2 linked regions of the Microbispora hainanensis genome follow. The protein of the gene in region 2 interacts with the protein of the main gene of each other region in a pairwise test. Links are inferred from orthologs where the notes say so. Each region holds a gene or a part of one and is shown on either strand. Other genes may lie near its edges.

What was found. Proteins that work in one complex are often made in the same cells at the same time.
Region 1: the proteins of leuS (region 2) and ligA interact in binary tests that used the Escherichia coli proteins (3 or more experiments, as listed by UniProt). The link is inferred for Microbispora hainanensis from one-to-one orthologs.

What each region holds. Positions count from the first base shown.
Region 1 is NZ_CP108086.1:655,538-661,156, forward strand. Bases 2,566-5,619 are described here. They hold ligA (NAD-dependent DNA ligase LigA), read right to left. Parts: upstream 5,306-5,619; coding sequence 2,825-5,305; downstream 2,566-2,824. Other genes in these bases: OHB01_RS02980 (PhzF family phenazine biosynthesis isomerase), read right to left, coding at 2,566-2,599; OHB01_RS02990 (methionine synthase), read right to left, coding at 5,566-5,619. In the rest of the region: OHB01_RS02970 (glycoside hydrolase family 6 protein), read left to right, coding at 1-224; OHB01_RS02975 (ERCC4 domain-containing protein), read right to left, coding at 395-1,465; more of OHB01_RS02980, read right to left, coding at 1,727-2,565. UniProt on the Escherichia coli protein: DNA ligase that catalyzes the formation of phosphodiester linkages between 5'-phosphoryl and 3'-hydroxyl groups in double-stranded DNA using NAD as a coenzyme and as the energy source for the reaction.
Region 2 is NZ_CP108086.1:8,694,502-8,702,697, forward strand. Bases 2,940-6,003 are described here. They hold leuS (leucine--tRNA ligase), read right to left. Parts: upstream 5,671-6,003; coding sequence 3,208-5,670; downstream 2,940-3,207. Other genes in these bases: OHB01_RS39295 (S41 family peptidase), read right to left, coding at 2,940-3,126. Also shown: more of OHB01_RS39295, read right to left, coding at 1-2,939; OHB01_RS39305 (hypothetical protein), read left to right, coding at 6,111-7,742; OHB01_RS39310 (cytochrome P450), read right to left, coding at 7,771-8,196.

The DNA of each region.
Region 1 (5,619 bases), 8.0 Mb from region 2 along the record:
GCTCTTCGGCGATCAACAACTGGACCGTGAGCTGGACGATGCCCGGCGGGCAGTCCATCACCCAGTCGTGGAACGCCAACCTGACCGGCAGCACCAATGTCACGGCCTCGAACCTGAGCTGGAACGGCAACCTCGCCCCCGGCGCGAGCACCGCGTTCGGCTTCCTCGGCAGCTCCAGCGGGACCCCGTCCACCCCGTCTCCGCTGGTCTGCACCACGGCCTGATCCCCGCCGCATAGTCCAGCCGCATAGTCCAGGCGTGCCGTACGGACTCCCCACCCGTACGGCACGCCTTCGTGGGTTCCGTGTCCAGGCCGCCGTCTCCCAAGGCGCCGGGGGGCCGGGCACTCGTTGCTGACGCGTCGGCTCGGCTCCTGGCCGGACCTACAGGCGGGTCATTCCTCGTGGGCGCGCTCGTAGGCGAGCCGGATCTCGGGGCGGAGCCTGCCGCGATCGGACACGTCCAGGCCGTTGTTCCGGGCCCATCTCCGGATCTCCGCTGTCGTCGGGCCGTTGCTCGCGGACGGCGTGTGCCGCCGAAGGTCCGGAGCCTGCGCATCGGTCGCGGACGGCGTGTGCCGCCGAAGGTCCGAAGCCGGCGTCTCAGAAACCGGCCGCCGCGATGGGCCCGCCCCCGGCGTCTCGTACGCCTCGCCGTCTTCCGCAGGCATGATGGCCAGCGCGTACGCGGCGGCCAGGAAGCGATAGGTCCATTCCTCGGCGAGTTTCCTGGTCTCGCAGAACACGATCGGGACACCGGGGAAGGTCACTTGCAGTTCGGCGATGCCGTCGGCCACCACCGCGGGCCGGACACGGTCGAGTTTGAACACCTCCGAGTAGCGGTCCTCGACCACGACGGCGGCGCGCGGCAGCGCGGCCAACTCGGTGAGCTGGAATTTCAACCGTGAGTTGAGGAGGCTGGCCACGAGGTCGGGCAGGCTCTTGCGCTCGACGGCGGCCCATACCCGGCCGTCTCTCTCGACCGCGTAGTCACCGGCGGGCAGGCGGCGCTTGTCGATCTGGACCTGCTGCGAGGCGAAGCGGTAACCGTACCGCTCACCGCTGTCCACGACGATCGGCAGAGCGGCGATGCCGGAGGCCCGCGCGGTCGGAGTGCGGACGCCCGGCCTGGCCTGCTTGCGCACCCGGGCCGTCTGCCAGAAGATCGCGTCCCGCCCCCGGGCGGTGGTGTAGACGATCTGCGACCGGTTCTCCCTGCCGCGGTCGAGAACCAGGTCGATCGCGGCGCCCCGCCGTACGCACTGGCGGACCGGCACGCGCTCGATCACCTCCGGCTCGGCCGGCCACTCGTCATCGCCGGCCGGGTAGCAGTAGATCGCCCTCTCGCGGGGCCAGGTCCCGCCCGCGCGCAGCACCAGACCCGCCGCGCCCAACGGCACGCGAATCAGGTACGGCAGGCGGGAGTCGGGGTCTGGATTGCGGACGATGACGAAGTCACGCTGCACGCCTGCATTCTCCCTGCTCCGCCGCCCTCCTCCAGGCCTCTTTCACAATCCGCAGGAACGTCCCCGGCGGCCCACGGCGGAACGAAGCCTGAACGGTTGAGTCTCGGACGACTCGGCGGGATCACCGGCGACGGTCCCACCGATCGCCGCGGCGTCCCAGTCACGCCGAACCATGCCACCGCTTCGCCGTGGGCCGGATGGGCTTCGTCCGCGAGGGCTGCCACCGGTTCGCGGCCGCAGTCTTCCGGGGGCATGCGCAGATCAGTCGCCGGCCGGAACAGGCACCCCGGCGCCGGACACCCGAACCCTGGTGTCCCCGTCCCGCAACTCCACCCGCAGCAGGCCGGGCCGTCCCATGTCCACACCCTGGTGCAGGGTCAGCACGGCGCCGGGACCGGCCTTGCCGAGCTCCCGCAGGTACGCGCCGAAAGCGGCCGCGGCGGCCCCGGTGGCCGGGTCCTCCACGATCCCGCCGACGGGGAACGGATCACGCACCTGGAAGGTGTCCGCCGACTCGCGCCACACCAGTTGCAGGGTGATGAGATCCCGTTCGGTCATGTAGCGCGCCAGCCCCGGGAAGTCGTAGTCCAGATCGGCCAGGCGCTCGCGGGTGGCGGCGGCCAGGACGAGATGGCGCGACCCGGCGTACGCGATCCGCGGGGGCAGCTCGGGATCGAGCTCGTCGATCCGCCACCTCAGCGCGTCGAGCGCCTGTGCCACGTCGTCCTCGCCGACCGGCTCGACGTACGGATCCACACTGGTCAGCGTCGCCCACAGCACGCCGTCGTCGTCCGCCGCCACGTCGACGGGTACGGTTCCCGCCTTCGTCTCGAAGACCAGGCCACCCGGGCCGATCCGCTCGGCCAGCGCGACCGCGGACGCCACCGTGGCGTGCCCGCAGAACGGCACCTCCCGCTTCGGGCTGAAATAACGGACGGCGAACGTCCGGCCGGCCTCGGTGAGACGCGCGGGAGCCTCGCTCAGAAAGGCCGTCTCCGGGTGGCCCACCTCTGCGGCGACGGCGAGCATGTCCGCGTCGTCCAGACCTGCGGCGTCGAGCACCACTCCGGCCATGTTGCCGCCGGCGGGATCGGTGGTGAAGGCCGCGTAGTGCATGACTTCGGCTATGGGCATCGCAGAACTCGGCATGTCTCGGCCAACGGCAGAGCAGTTGGCCATGTTCCCCTGAGTGGTGGCGTTGAACTGCCTCTCCAGGAGTGCCTGGGCACGCCGGAACGGTGATCCTCAAGGCGAGGCCGGTCGTCCAGGTGCCCGCGAGGCCCGGATCCGGAGGACGCCCCTCGGTCCCGTCGGCCCTGCCTCAGTGGCTCTACAAGGTGCGGCTCAATAAGGTGCGGCTCACTCCTCGGGGGTGAGGGCGACGGCGCGGGCGGCGTCGGGGCCCTTGTCGAGGAGGACGTGGAAGCCCTCCTCGTTGAGGATCGGGACGCCGGCCTTGACCGCCTTGTCGTACTTCGAGCCGGGGTTGTCACCCACCACCAGGAAGCTCGTCTTCTTCGACACCGACGAGGTGACCTTGCCGCCCCTGGCGCTGATGGCCTCGCTCGCCTCGTCGCGGCTGAAGTCCGACAGCGTGCCGGTGACGACGAAGGTGAGCCCCTCCAGCGGACGCGGGCCCTCGTCCTCGGGCGACTCGTCGGCCATCCGGACCCCGGCGGCCCGCCACTTCTCGATGATCTCCTGGTGCCAGTCGACCGCGAACCACTCCTTGATGGTCGCGGCGACCCGCGGGCCGATGCCCTCGACCGCCGCCAGCTCCTCCTCGGACGCGTTGGCGATGGCGTCGATCGAGCGGAACTCCGCGGCGAGCGCGCGGGCCGTGGGCGGGCCGACGTGCCGGATCGACAGCGCCACGAGCACCCGCCACAGCGGCTGGTCCTTCTTCTCCTGCAGTTGCTGGAGGATCAGCTCGGCGTTCTTGCTCGGCTCGCCGGAGACGGTGGCGAACAGCGCGACGACCTTCGGCTCGCCGGTCTCCGGGTCGGTCTTCGGCAGGCCCGTGTCGGGGTCGCGGACAACCGTCCTGATCGGCAGCATTTTCTCGATGGTCAGGTCGAACAGGTCGGCCTCCGTGCGGAGCGGCGGCTCCTGCGGCGGCAGCGGCTGGGTCAGCGCGGTCGCCGCGACATAGCCCAGCCCTTCGATGTCGAACGCGTTGCGCCCGGCGGCGAAGTAAACCCGCTCACGAAGCTGCGCGGGGCAGGAGCGGGCGTTCGGGCAGCGCAGGTCGGCGTCGCCCTCGCGCTCGCGGGCCAACTCGGTGCCGCACTCGGGGCAGTGCGTGGGCATCACGAACTCCCGCTCGTTGCCCTGCCGCAGCTCCACAACGGGCCCGACGATCTCGGGGATGACGTCGCCCGCCTTGCGCAGCACCACGGTGTCGCCGATCAGCACACCCTTGCGCGCCACCTCCGCGGCGTTGTGCAGCGTCGCGCGCTCCACGGTGGACCCGGCCACCGTCACCGGCTTCATCACGCCGAACGGCGTGACCCGGCCCGTCCGGCCCACCCCGACCTGAATGTCGAGGAGCTTGGTGGTGACCTCCTCGGGCGGGTATTTGAACGCGATCGCCCAGCGCGGGGCCCGGCTGGTGGACCCGAGCTGCCGCTGAACGGCAATACGGTCGATCTTGACCACCACACCGTCGATCTCGTACTCCGGATCGTGGCGGTGCTCGTCGTAGTAGGCGATGAACTCGCGGATCTCGTCGAGGCTCTTGACCACCTTGTAGCGGTCGCTGACGGGGAGCCCGAACTCACGCAGCCGCTCGTAGACGGCCGACTGGGTGGCGGGCAGCGGACCGTCGCCCTCCCACTTGCCGACGCCGTGCACGATCATCCGCAGCGGGCGCTGCGCGGTGACCCGCGGGTCCTTCTGCCGCAGCGATCCGGCCGCGGAGTTGCGCGGGTTGGCGAACGGCGGTTTGCCCGCGTCCATGAGCTGCTCGTTGAGCTTCTTGAAGCCCTCGACCGGCAGGAAGACCTCGCCACGCACCTCCAGCAGGTCGGGCACGTCGTCTCCGCGCAGCCGGTGCGGCACGTCGGCGAGCGTGCGGATGTTGGGGGTGACGTCCTCGCCGGTGCGCCCGTCGCCCCGGGTCGCGCCGCGCACCAGGCGGCCCTTCTCGTACACCAGGGCCACGGCCAGGCCGTCGATCTTCAGCTCGCACAGGTAGGGCCCGGGGTCGGCCTCGATCAGCCGCTCCGCCCTGGCCTGCCAGGCGGCGAGGTCGGCGTCGTTGAAGGCGTTGTCGAGGCTCTCCATCCGCGTGAGATGGGTGACGGGGGCGAAGTCGGTGGAGATCTGCGCTCCCACCTTCTGCGTGGGCGAGTCGGGCGTGCGCAGGTCGGGATAGGCCTCTTCCAGCGCCCGGATCTCCCGCATCCAGCGGTCGTATTCGGCGTCGCTCACCGTCGGCGAGTCGAGCACGTAGTAGCGCCAGTTGGCTTCCTCGATCAGCTCGGCGAGCTCGGCGTGCCGCTCCCGTGCCTCGGCCGGCGCGCTCTGTCTCTCTCCGCCGGCGCTCGATGCTTCCCCGCTCGCGCTCTGCGCCTCTCCGGTGGCGCCCTGTGTTTCCCTAGTGGCGCTCTGTGGTTCCCCGCTGGCGCTCTGTGGTTCCCCGCTGGCGCTCTGTGGTTCCCCGCTGGCGCTCTGTGGTTCCCCGCTGGCGCTCTGTGGTTCCCCGCTGGCGCTCTCGGCGGCGTTCGTCACGCGCTCGACCTCGCGTGCGGCCTCCTCGCGCCCGTTCGCCGTGTCTCCGGACGCGTCCCCGGGCGCGACGCCGTCGAACCCGCCAGCCTCGTCAGCCCTGTCGGTCACGTCGCACGTCTCCCCTCGTCAGACACCCAGGGCAACCGTATCTCCGGCGACCGACAGTTCGCGATGGGCAGTGCGCGATGGGCAGGGGGCGGGAGCCGCACCGAGGACGTGGGCGACTCCCGCCGGACCGCTCGCCGAGGTGCCGCTCCAGACCCCGCGGCCCCTCGCTGCAAGAGCGATCGAGAATTACGGTAGACCGCTTGCAGCCCACTTTCATTCCCTTTTGTCCGCTGTACTCGGACCGGTCGCCACCGCCGACGTCACTCGCCGGGGTCCTCCCGGAGCACCCGGGCCGCGTCCCGGCACCGGGCCAG
Region 2 (8,196 bases):
CTCCACCGCCCGCGCCAGCTGGGGATCCCGCCCGGCGACCAGGTCCTGCGGCGTCGCGACGACCTCGACGTCCGGGTCGACGCCGTGGTTCTCGACGCCCCACCCCTCGCCCTCCAGCCAGAACGAGTAGCGCGGCTGCGTGACGACGGTCCCGTCCACGAGCGAGTAGCGCGAGTCGATGCCGATCACGCCGCCCCAGGTCCGCGTGCCCACGAGCGGCCCGATGCCGCGGTTCTTGATCCCGGCGCTGACGATGTCGCCGTCCGATCCGGCGAACTCGTCGGTGACGGCCACGACGGGCCCGCGAGGCGCGTCCTCGGGGTAGCGCCCCGGCTCGTATCCCCGGCTGAGCTGCCACCCGGTCACCCGTCGCTGCAGCTTCTCCAGCACCAGCTCGGAGACATGACCGCCGCCGTTGTCGCGGATGTCCACGACAAGCGCGTCGCGGTCCATCTCGGCGCGCAGGTCCCGGTGGAACTGCGCCCAGCCGGTGGACATCATGTCCGGCACGTGTAGGTAGCCGACCCGCCCGCCCGACGCCTCGCGCACGAACGCCCGCCGCCCGGCCACCCAGTCGTGGTAGCGCAGCCGCGTCTCGTCGGCGACCGGCCTGACGACGACCCTGCGGGTCTCGCCGCCGGAGCCGGGCCGTACGGTCAGCTCCACGGGCCGTCCCGCCATCCCGGACAGCAGCGCCAGCGGCCCGCGTACCGGGTCCACCGGGCGCCCGCCGACGGCGACGATCGCGTCGCCCTCGCGTACGGCGACGCCGGGCGCGAGCAGCGGCGAGCGGGCCTCGTGGTCGGAGGACTCCCCCGGCAGGATGCGGCGGATCCGCCACACCCCGCTCTCGTCCCGGGCGAGATCGGCGCCGAGGAGGCCCTGGCGGCGCCGTGGATCGCGGCCCGCGCCGACGGGCCGCGCGTACGCGTGCGAGGTGGCCAGCTCGCCCTGGACCTCCCAGAGCAGGTCGATCAGCTCGGAGTAGGCGCCGATCCGCTCGACGAGGGGGGCGTAGCGGTCGAGCGTGCCCGCCCAGTCGACACCGTTCATGTCCTCCCGCCAGAAGTGGTCGCGCATGAGCCGCCCGGCCTCGTTGTAGGCCTGCCGCCACTCGGCGACCGGGTCGATGGTCACGGCCACGCGGTCCAGGTCGATGGTGACGACCTCGTCGTCCTCGCCGGTGGAGCGGGTCTGCAGGCCGTGTGCGCCGGTGGCCACCAGGCGCGTGCCGTCGCCGCTGACCTCGAAGGCCCCGAACTCCCCGTCCAGCTCGGTGACCTTGCGCTTGACCAGGTCGTAGCGTTCGAGGACCGGCTCGCCGGGCTCGGTGCCGTCGCCGAGCTCGCCGGTGAGCGGGTGACACAGCCACAGCAGGCCGCCCTTGGCGGCGCGCAGGTTGGAGTAGACGCCCGCGGGCACCGGCACGGGCACGATCCGGGCAGCCAGCCCGTCGGCGTCCACCTCGGTCACCCGCGGCGGGTCGGACTTGCCGTCGCTCTTCGCGTCCTGGGTGTTCTCGGAGGCCCGGGAGTCCGCGCCGGCGTCGTCCTCCCCGCCGAAGCCGCGGCCGGTCAGCGAGGGATCGAACGGCGAGGGCGTCGTGGCCTTGAGCGGCACGAGATAGGGCCGGCAACTGGCGGGAAAGGACAGGTCGAAGACGTGCCTGTCGTAGACCGGGTTGAACGTGCGGTCGGACAGGAAGGCCAGGTGCTTGCCGTCCGTCGTGAAGGACGGGCTGTAGTCGTTGAAGCGCGGCGGGGTGACCTCGATCGTGGTGCTGCCGTCCACGCGGGCGAGCTTGAGGTGGTAGCGCCAGGGCTGGTAGGCATGCGCCCACGCGAGCCAGGCCGAGTCGGGCGAGAACGTGAGGTGCTGCACGTCGCCGTGGGTGGTGCGGTCGACCTCACGGACGTTCCCCGAGTCGAGGTCCACCACCAGCAGCCGCCCGTCGTGGGTGGCGACCGCCGCGTGCGTGCCGTCCGGCGCGGCGGCCAGGTCGAGCACCCGGCCGAGCTGCCCGGCGGCCAGGGTGCGGATCTCACCGCCCGGCGTGCCGATCTCCAGCGCGTCCTCGCCGGAGGCGTCCGACACCCAGACGGCCCGGCCGGTCTGCGACTGCGGGGAGGAGCCGAGAGTCCGCGGCAGCCGCACCCGGACGCCGGGCTCGGCGCGCAGCGTGCCTGCGGGGCCGTCGCGGTGGGTCAGCCAGTGGGCGGTGCCGCGGATCTCGACCACGCTGGCCCGCCCGGTGCGGTCCGGGGCGAAACCGCCGACGTTGTTCGGCGCCGGCCGCCTGGCCCTGGCCGGGCGCGGCCCGCTCAGCGTGATGTCCAGCCTGCGCGGCTCGGCGTCGAGGCTGTCCAGCAGCCACAGGTCGCCGGCGAGGCTGTAGACGACGCGGGAGCCGTCCGACGTGGCATGGCGCGCGTAGAAGCCGCGGTGCGTGGTGTGCTGCCGCAGGTCGGAGCCGTCGGGCAGGCAGGAGTAGAGGTTGCCGTCGCCGTCGGTGTCGGCGAGGAAGGCCAGGCGCTCGCCCACCCACATGACCGACCAGTGCTGCGCGGGATCGCCTTCGAACAGGCGGGTGAACTCGCCGTCGCCCGTCGCGTCCACCCAGATCTTGGCCGCCGTGCCGCCGCGGTATCGCTTCCACTGCGACGGCTCGCGCCAGATCGCCGACACGGTCGCCACCCTGGCGCCGCTCACCGCGGTCTCGCTGACCCTGCCGTACGGCAGGGCCGTCGCCGGGCCGCCGTCCAGCGGCACCGCGTGGGCCCACTGCCACGAGCGGGAGCCGTGACCCGCGGCGGTGACGGCCAGCACGTTCCCGTCCTCGGTCCAGCCGCGCACGCCCGTCATGGCGTCGCCCCAGTGGGTGAGCCGCGCGCCCTCGCCGCCCTCCAGGTCGGCGGCGAACACCTCGGGAGCGCCCTCAAGAGTGCTCGTCCAGGCGATGCGGGTGCCGTCAGGGGAGAACCGGGGATGCGAGACCTCGACCCGATCGGCCGTGAACCGCCACGCCCTGCCGCCTCCCGCGGGCGCCAGCCAGACGTCGTCGTCCGCCACGAACGTGAGGAGGTCGCCGTTCAGATGGGGGTATCTCAGGTATGCGCCATTAGCCACGTGCGCACCCTATTCCGAACGACGACGGCTCCGCCGTACCGGGCAGGTTCGATCACGGTACGGCGGAGCCGGGGTCACCCGTTACGGGACGACGTTGACGAGCTTGGGCGCCCGCACGATCACCTTGCGCGGCTCGCCGTCCAGGTAGGGGCGGACCTTGTCCGACGCCAGGGCCAGGGCCTGCAGGTCGGCCTCGGAGATGTCCGGGGAGACCTCCAGCCGGTCGCGGACCTTGCCCGCCACCTGCACCACCGCCGTGACCGACTCCTGGACCAGCAGCGCCGGGTCGGCCTCGGGCCAGCCGGCCTTGGCGACCGACGGCGCGTGCCCGAGCCGCTCCCAGCCCTCCTCCGCGCAGTACGGCGCGACCAGCGACAGCATGATCGCCAGGGTCTCGGCGGCCTCGCGGACGGCCGGGTCGGCCGCGCCGGGCCCGGAGTCGATCGCCCGGCGGGTGGCCGTGGTCAGCTCCATCATGCGGGCCACCGCGACGTTGAACCGGTAGCTCTCGACGAGCTTGGTCACCTCGTCGATGGTCCGGTGGGTCACCTTGCGCAGCTCGACGTCGCCGGTGGAGAAGTCCACGCCGGGCGCGCTGGCGGCACCGGCCTCGGCCATCACGCGGAACGCGCGGGCGAGGAACTTCTGCGACGCGGCCGGCGAGACGTCGGCCCAGTCGATGTCGTCCTCCGGCGGCCCGGCGAAGATCATCGTCAGCCGGACGGCGTCCACGCCGTACGTGTCGATCTGCTCGCCGAGGTCCACGCCGTTGCCCAGCGACTTCGACATCGCCTTGCCCCGGTTGATGACCTGGCCCTGGTTGAGCAGGCGCTCGAAGGGCTCGGTGAAGTCGACCAGGCCCATGTCGTGCAGGACCTTGGTGAAGAACCGCGCGTACAGCAGGTGGAGCACGGCGTGCTCGACGCCACCCACGTACTGGTCGATCGGCCCCCACTTGCGGACCTTCTCGACGTCGAACGGCCCGTCCTCGTAGTGCGGGTCGCAGTAACGCAGGTAGTACCACGACGAGTCGACGAAGGTGTCCATCGTGTCGGTGTCCCGCTGGGCGGGGCCGCCGCACTTGGGGCACGCGACGTTGACCCACTCGGTGGCCGCGGCCAGCGGCGAGACGCCCTTCGGCTGCAGGGCCGCGCCGCGCAGGTCGGGCAGCGTGACCGGGAGCTGCTCGTCCGGCACCGGGACCTCGCCGCAGTCCGGGCAGTGGATGATCGGGATCGGCGTGCCCCAGAACCGCTGCCGCGACAGCAGCCAGTCGCGCAGGCGGTAGTTCACCGCGGCCCTGCCGGTGCCGCGCTCCTCCAGGACCTCGATGATCTTCTTGATCGCCTCGGTCTTCGTCAGCCCGTCCAGCGGGCCGGAGTTGACCAGCGTGCCCTCGCCGGGCGTGGCGATGCCGGTCTCGCCCGGATCGGCGAGGCCGGTGTGCACGACGACCTTGACCGGCAGGCCGAACTTCCGCGCGAAGTCGAGGTCGCGCTGGTCGTGCGCCGGCACCGCCATGATCGCGCCGTGGCCGTAGTCGGACAGCACGTAGTCGGCCGCCCAGACCGGGATGCGCTCCCCGTTGACCGGGTTGATCGCGTACGTGCCCAGGAAGACGCCGGTCTTCTCCTTCTCCGTGGACAGCCGCTCGATGTCGGAGAGCTTGGCGACCTCGGCGCGGTAGGCGGCCAGCGCCTCCGCCTGCTCGGGGGCGCAGATCTCCTCCGCCAGCGGGGCGTCCGCGGCCACGACGAAGAACGTCGCGCCGTACAGCGTGTCGGGGCGCGTGGTGTAGACGGTGACCGGCTCGTCGCGGCCCTCGATGCGGAACTGGACGTCGGCGCCGGTGGAGCGGCCGATCCAGTTGCGCTGCATGGTGAGGATGCGCTCGGGCCAGCCGCCCTCGATCTGCGCCATGTCGTCGAGCAGCCGGTCGGCGTAGTCAGTGATCTTGAAGTACCACTGCGTCAGCTCGCGGCGGATCACGTCGGCACCGCAGCGCTCGCACTTGCCCGCCACGACCTGCTCGTTGGCGAGCACGGTCTGGTCCTGCGGGCACCAGTTGACCAGGCCGCCCTTGCGGTAGGCCAGGCCCCGCTCGTAGAAGCGGGTGAACAGCCACTGGTTCCAGCGGTAGTACTCCGCGTCGCTGGTGTGCAGGCGTCGCGACCAGTCGAAGGAGATGGCGTAGCGCTTGAACGAGTTCGCCTGCGTCTCGATGTTCTTGTACGTCCACTCGGCGGGGTGGGCGTTGCGCTTGATGGCCGCGTTCTCGGCGGGCAGGCCGAAGGAGTCCCACCCGATCGGATGCAGGACGTTGTAGCCCTTCTGGAACCAGTAGCGCGCGACGACGTCGCCGATCGCGAAGACCTCGCCGTGCCCCATGTGGAGGTCGCCGGAGGGGTAGGGGAACATGTCGAGCATGTACTTGCGCGGCCTGGTGTCCGCGAGGTCCTCGACCGCCGCGAAGGGGTTCAGCTCCTCCCACCGCGGCAGCCACTTGGCCTGCAGCGCCTCCGGGTCGTACACCGGCTCGTCCACTTCCACTCCTCGCCAGGCGGCTGGAATCACACACAGATGATGGCGTCCGCCGGGGGCAGGTCCCTGCGTCACAGTCGAGGCAGCCCCGTCTCCGCGCTCTCGCGCTCCGAGGCGGCTGCCCGCTCAGCGGGGTGGCGGCACGCATGTCAAGCGTAGCGCAGACCACAACCGGGTCGCCGATCGATCTTGCGGGCTGACCTCGCGTGTCAGAGCGCGATACACGATGGTGATAGTTCCGTTGTGGGCTCTTATGTCCATTCCCCTACTGTGCTTCTGTGGCCAACTCATTTCCGCCCGCGGATTTGCCGATGCAGGACCCGCCCACCGACCCCACAGGTGAGCAGTTCCGAGAGGCATTCCGCGGTTTCGCTGCGGCAGCCCCCGGCTCGCATGAGATCATGCCAGGCACCCCCAATTCGGGCATGATCTCGGGAGGTACCGTGCCCACGGACCGCAGCGAACACCAGCGGGAGCCGTCGTGGCCGGAGATCCCGCCTGCCTGGCCCGAGGCGCCACCTCCGTCCTCGTCATCCTTCACCCCGACCGTCAGGTCGTTCGTCGAGGGGACGCCGGGGACGCCCCAGCAGTCCGCGGACGCGACCGCGACCATGGCGGGGGGCCCGCTTCCGGGCGCGGCTCCGGAGCGGTCCTACCCCGCCTTCACCCGGGACGGCTACAGCGGCTCGGGGGGCGCCGGAGGCACGGAGAACTTCCGCGGCGGGGAGAACTTCGGCCGTACGGAGAGATTCGGCGGCGCTGAAGGCTTCGGTGGCGCGGAGAGATTCGGGAGCGCGGAGAGATTCGGGGGCCCCTCGCCGGCGTACGGCACACAGGGCCCCGCGGGTCCCGCGGGGCCCGCGGGGCATGGTCAGGGCCAGGGGTCGGGGCAGCCCGGCCCGTACGGAGGTCAGTTCTCCGGCGGCGCCATGCCGGGAAGTGCGATGCCGGGGAGTGCGATGCCCGGCGGCCAGATGCCCGGTGGTGCGATGCCCGGTGGCGCGATGCCCGAAGGCCCGGCCCACGGCGCGACGCCAGGCGCCCAGATGCCCGGTGGTGCGATGCCCGGGAGCCCTGACCACTCCCGGCCGTCCGCGCCGTTCACCCCGTCGGTCCGCTCGTACGCCGAGTCCGCCCCGGCTGCTCCGCACGCCTCCGCCGCCCCGCCGCACGCCTCCGGCGCGCCGCAGGCCCCGCCCCAGCCGGAGGATCCGTACCGGCCGTTCGTGACGGCGGGACAGATCAGCGGGCCCAAGACCCCTCCCGCGCACCGGCAGCAGGAACTGTGGAACACGGTGTTCGGGGAGAACTACCAGGCCATCGACGAGTACGAGGACGACGAGGACGGCCGGCCGGTCTGGCTCTACGCGCTGGTGGCCTCGGTCGTCGCCGCGCTCGTCGGGGTGCTCGTGTGGGCGTTCGCCGCCGGGCCGCTCAGCTCCGGCGACGCGGCCGAGGCTTCGACGTCGGCGAAGCCGACCCCCGCCAAGACCGCCACCACGACCAAGCCGCAGACGCAGACCGCGTCACGGCTGCCCGTCTACAAGGGCACCGCCTCCCCGGTGAACGGTGTGCTCACCGACACCGCCGGCCGCGTCACGCTGCCCAAGCTCGGCGGCCCCTGGCAGGCGGACGCCGACCCGGCGCAGGTCAAGGCGACGTACGGCTTCACCACCAGGCAGTACGTGCCGGCCGGCATGACGACCAAGGGCAAGCGCGAGTTCGCCGTGGTCATGTCGGGCACGCTGGCGCAGTCGCTGGCCGCGAAGTACACCACGCCCGACAATCTGGGCCCGGTGATCAACGCGGTGATGTACCGGGCACGGCAGACCCAGTTCCCCAAGGACAACAAGATCGCCAAGGTGGCCCAGCAGCGCCTGGCGCGCAACAACCTCACCGGGCTCGCGGCGGCCTACAAGGTGACCGCCGACGGCGCGACCACCACGGTCGTCGTCGCGGCCGTGAACACCGGCGCCGACCTTCCCACGATCGTCTACATGGCCGTGCCGGAGCTCAAGAACGACCTGCTCCCCGACATCAACACGGTCTTCCGGTCGATCAAGCCCCTCGGCTGACCGCCGGCCGGGCCCGGAGCCCGGCCGGTCAGAACTCGCAGGGCATGTGCTTGATGCCGTTGATGAAGCTGGACAGCAGACGCTCCGGTGCGCCCGCCTCGATCTGCGGGACCCGCCGCAGCAGCTCGCGGAACATCGCGGTGATCTCGCGGCGGGCCAGGTGCGCGCCGAGGCAGAAGTGGGGGCCCGGGCCGCCGAATCCGACGTGCGGGTTCGGGTCGCGCAGGATGTCGAAGCGCAGCGGGTCGTCGAACACCCGCTCGTCGCGGTTGGCCGCCCAGTAGTACAGCAGGACCTTCTCGCCCTTGCGGTAGAGGTTGCCGTTCATCTCGTGGTCGCGGGTGACCTTGCGGCGCATGTAGTTGACCGGCGCGGCCAGCCGGACGATCTCCTCGATCGCGCGCGGCGCCCGGCCCTCGAAGTCCTCCAGCCACAGCCGGCGCTGGTCCGGGTT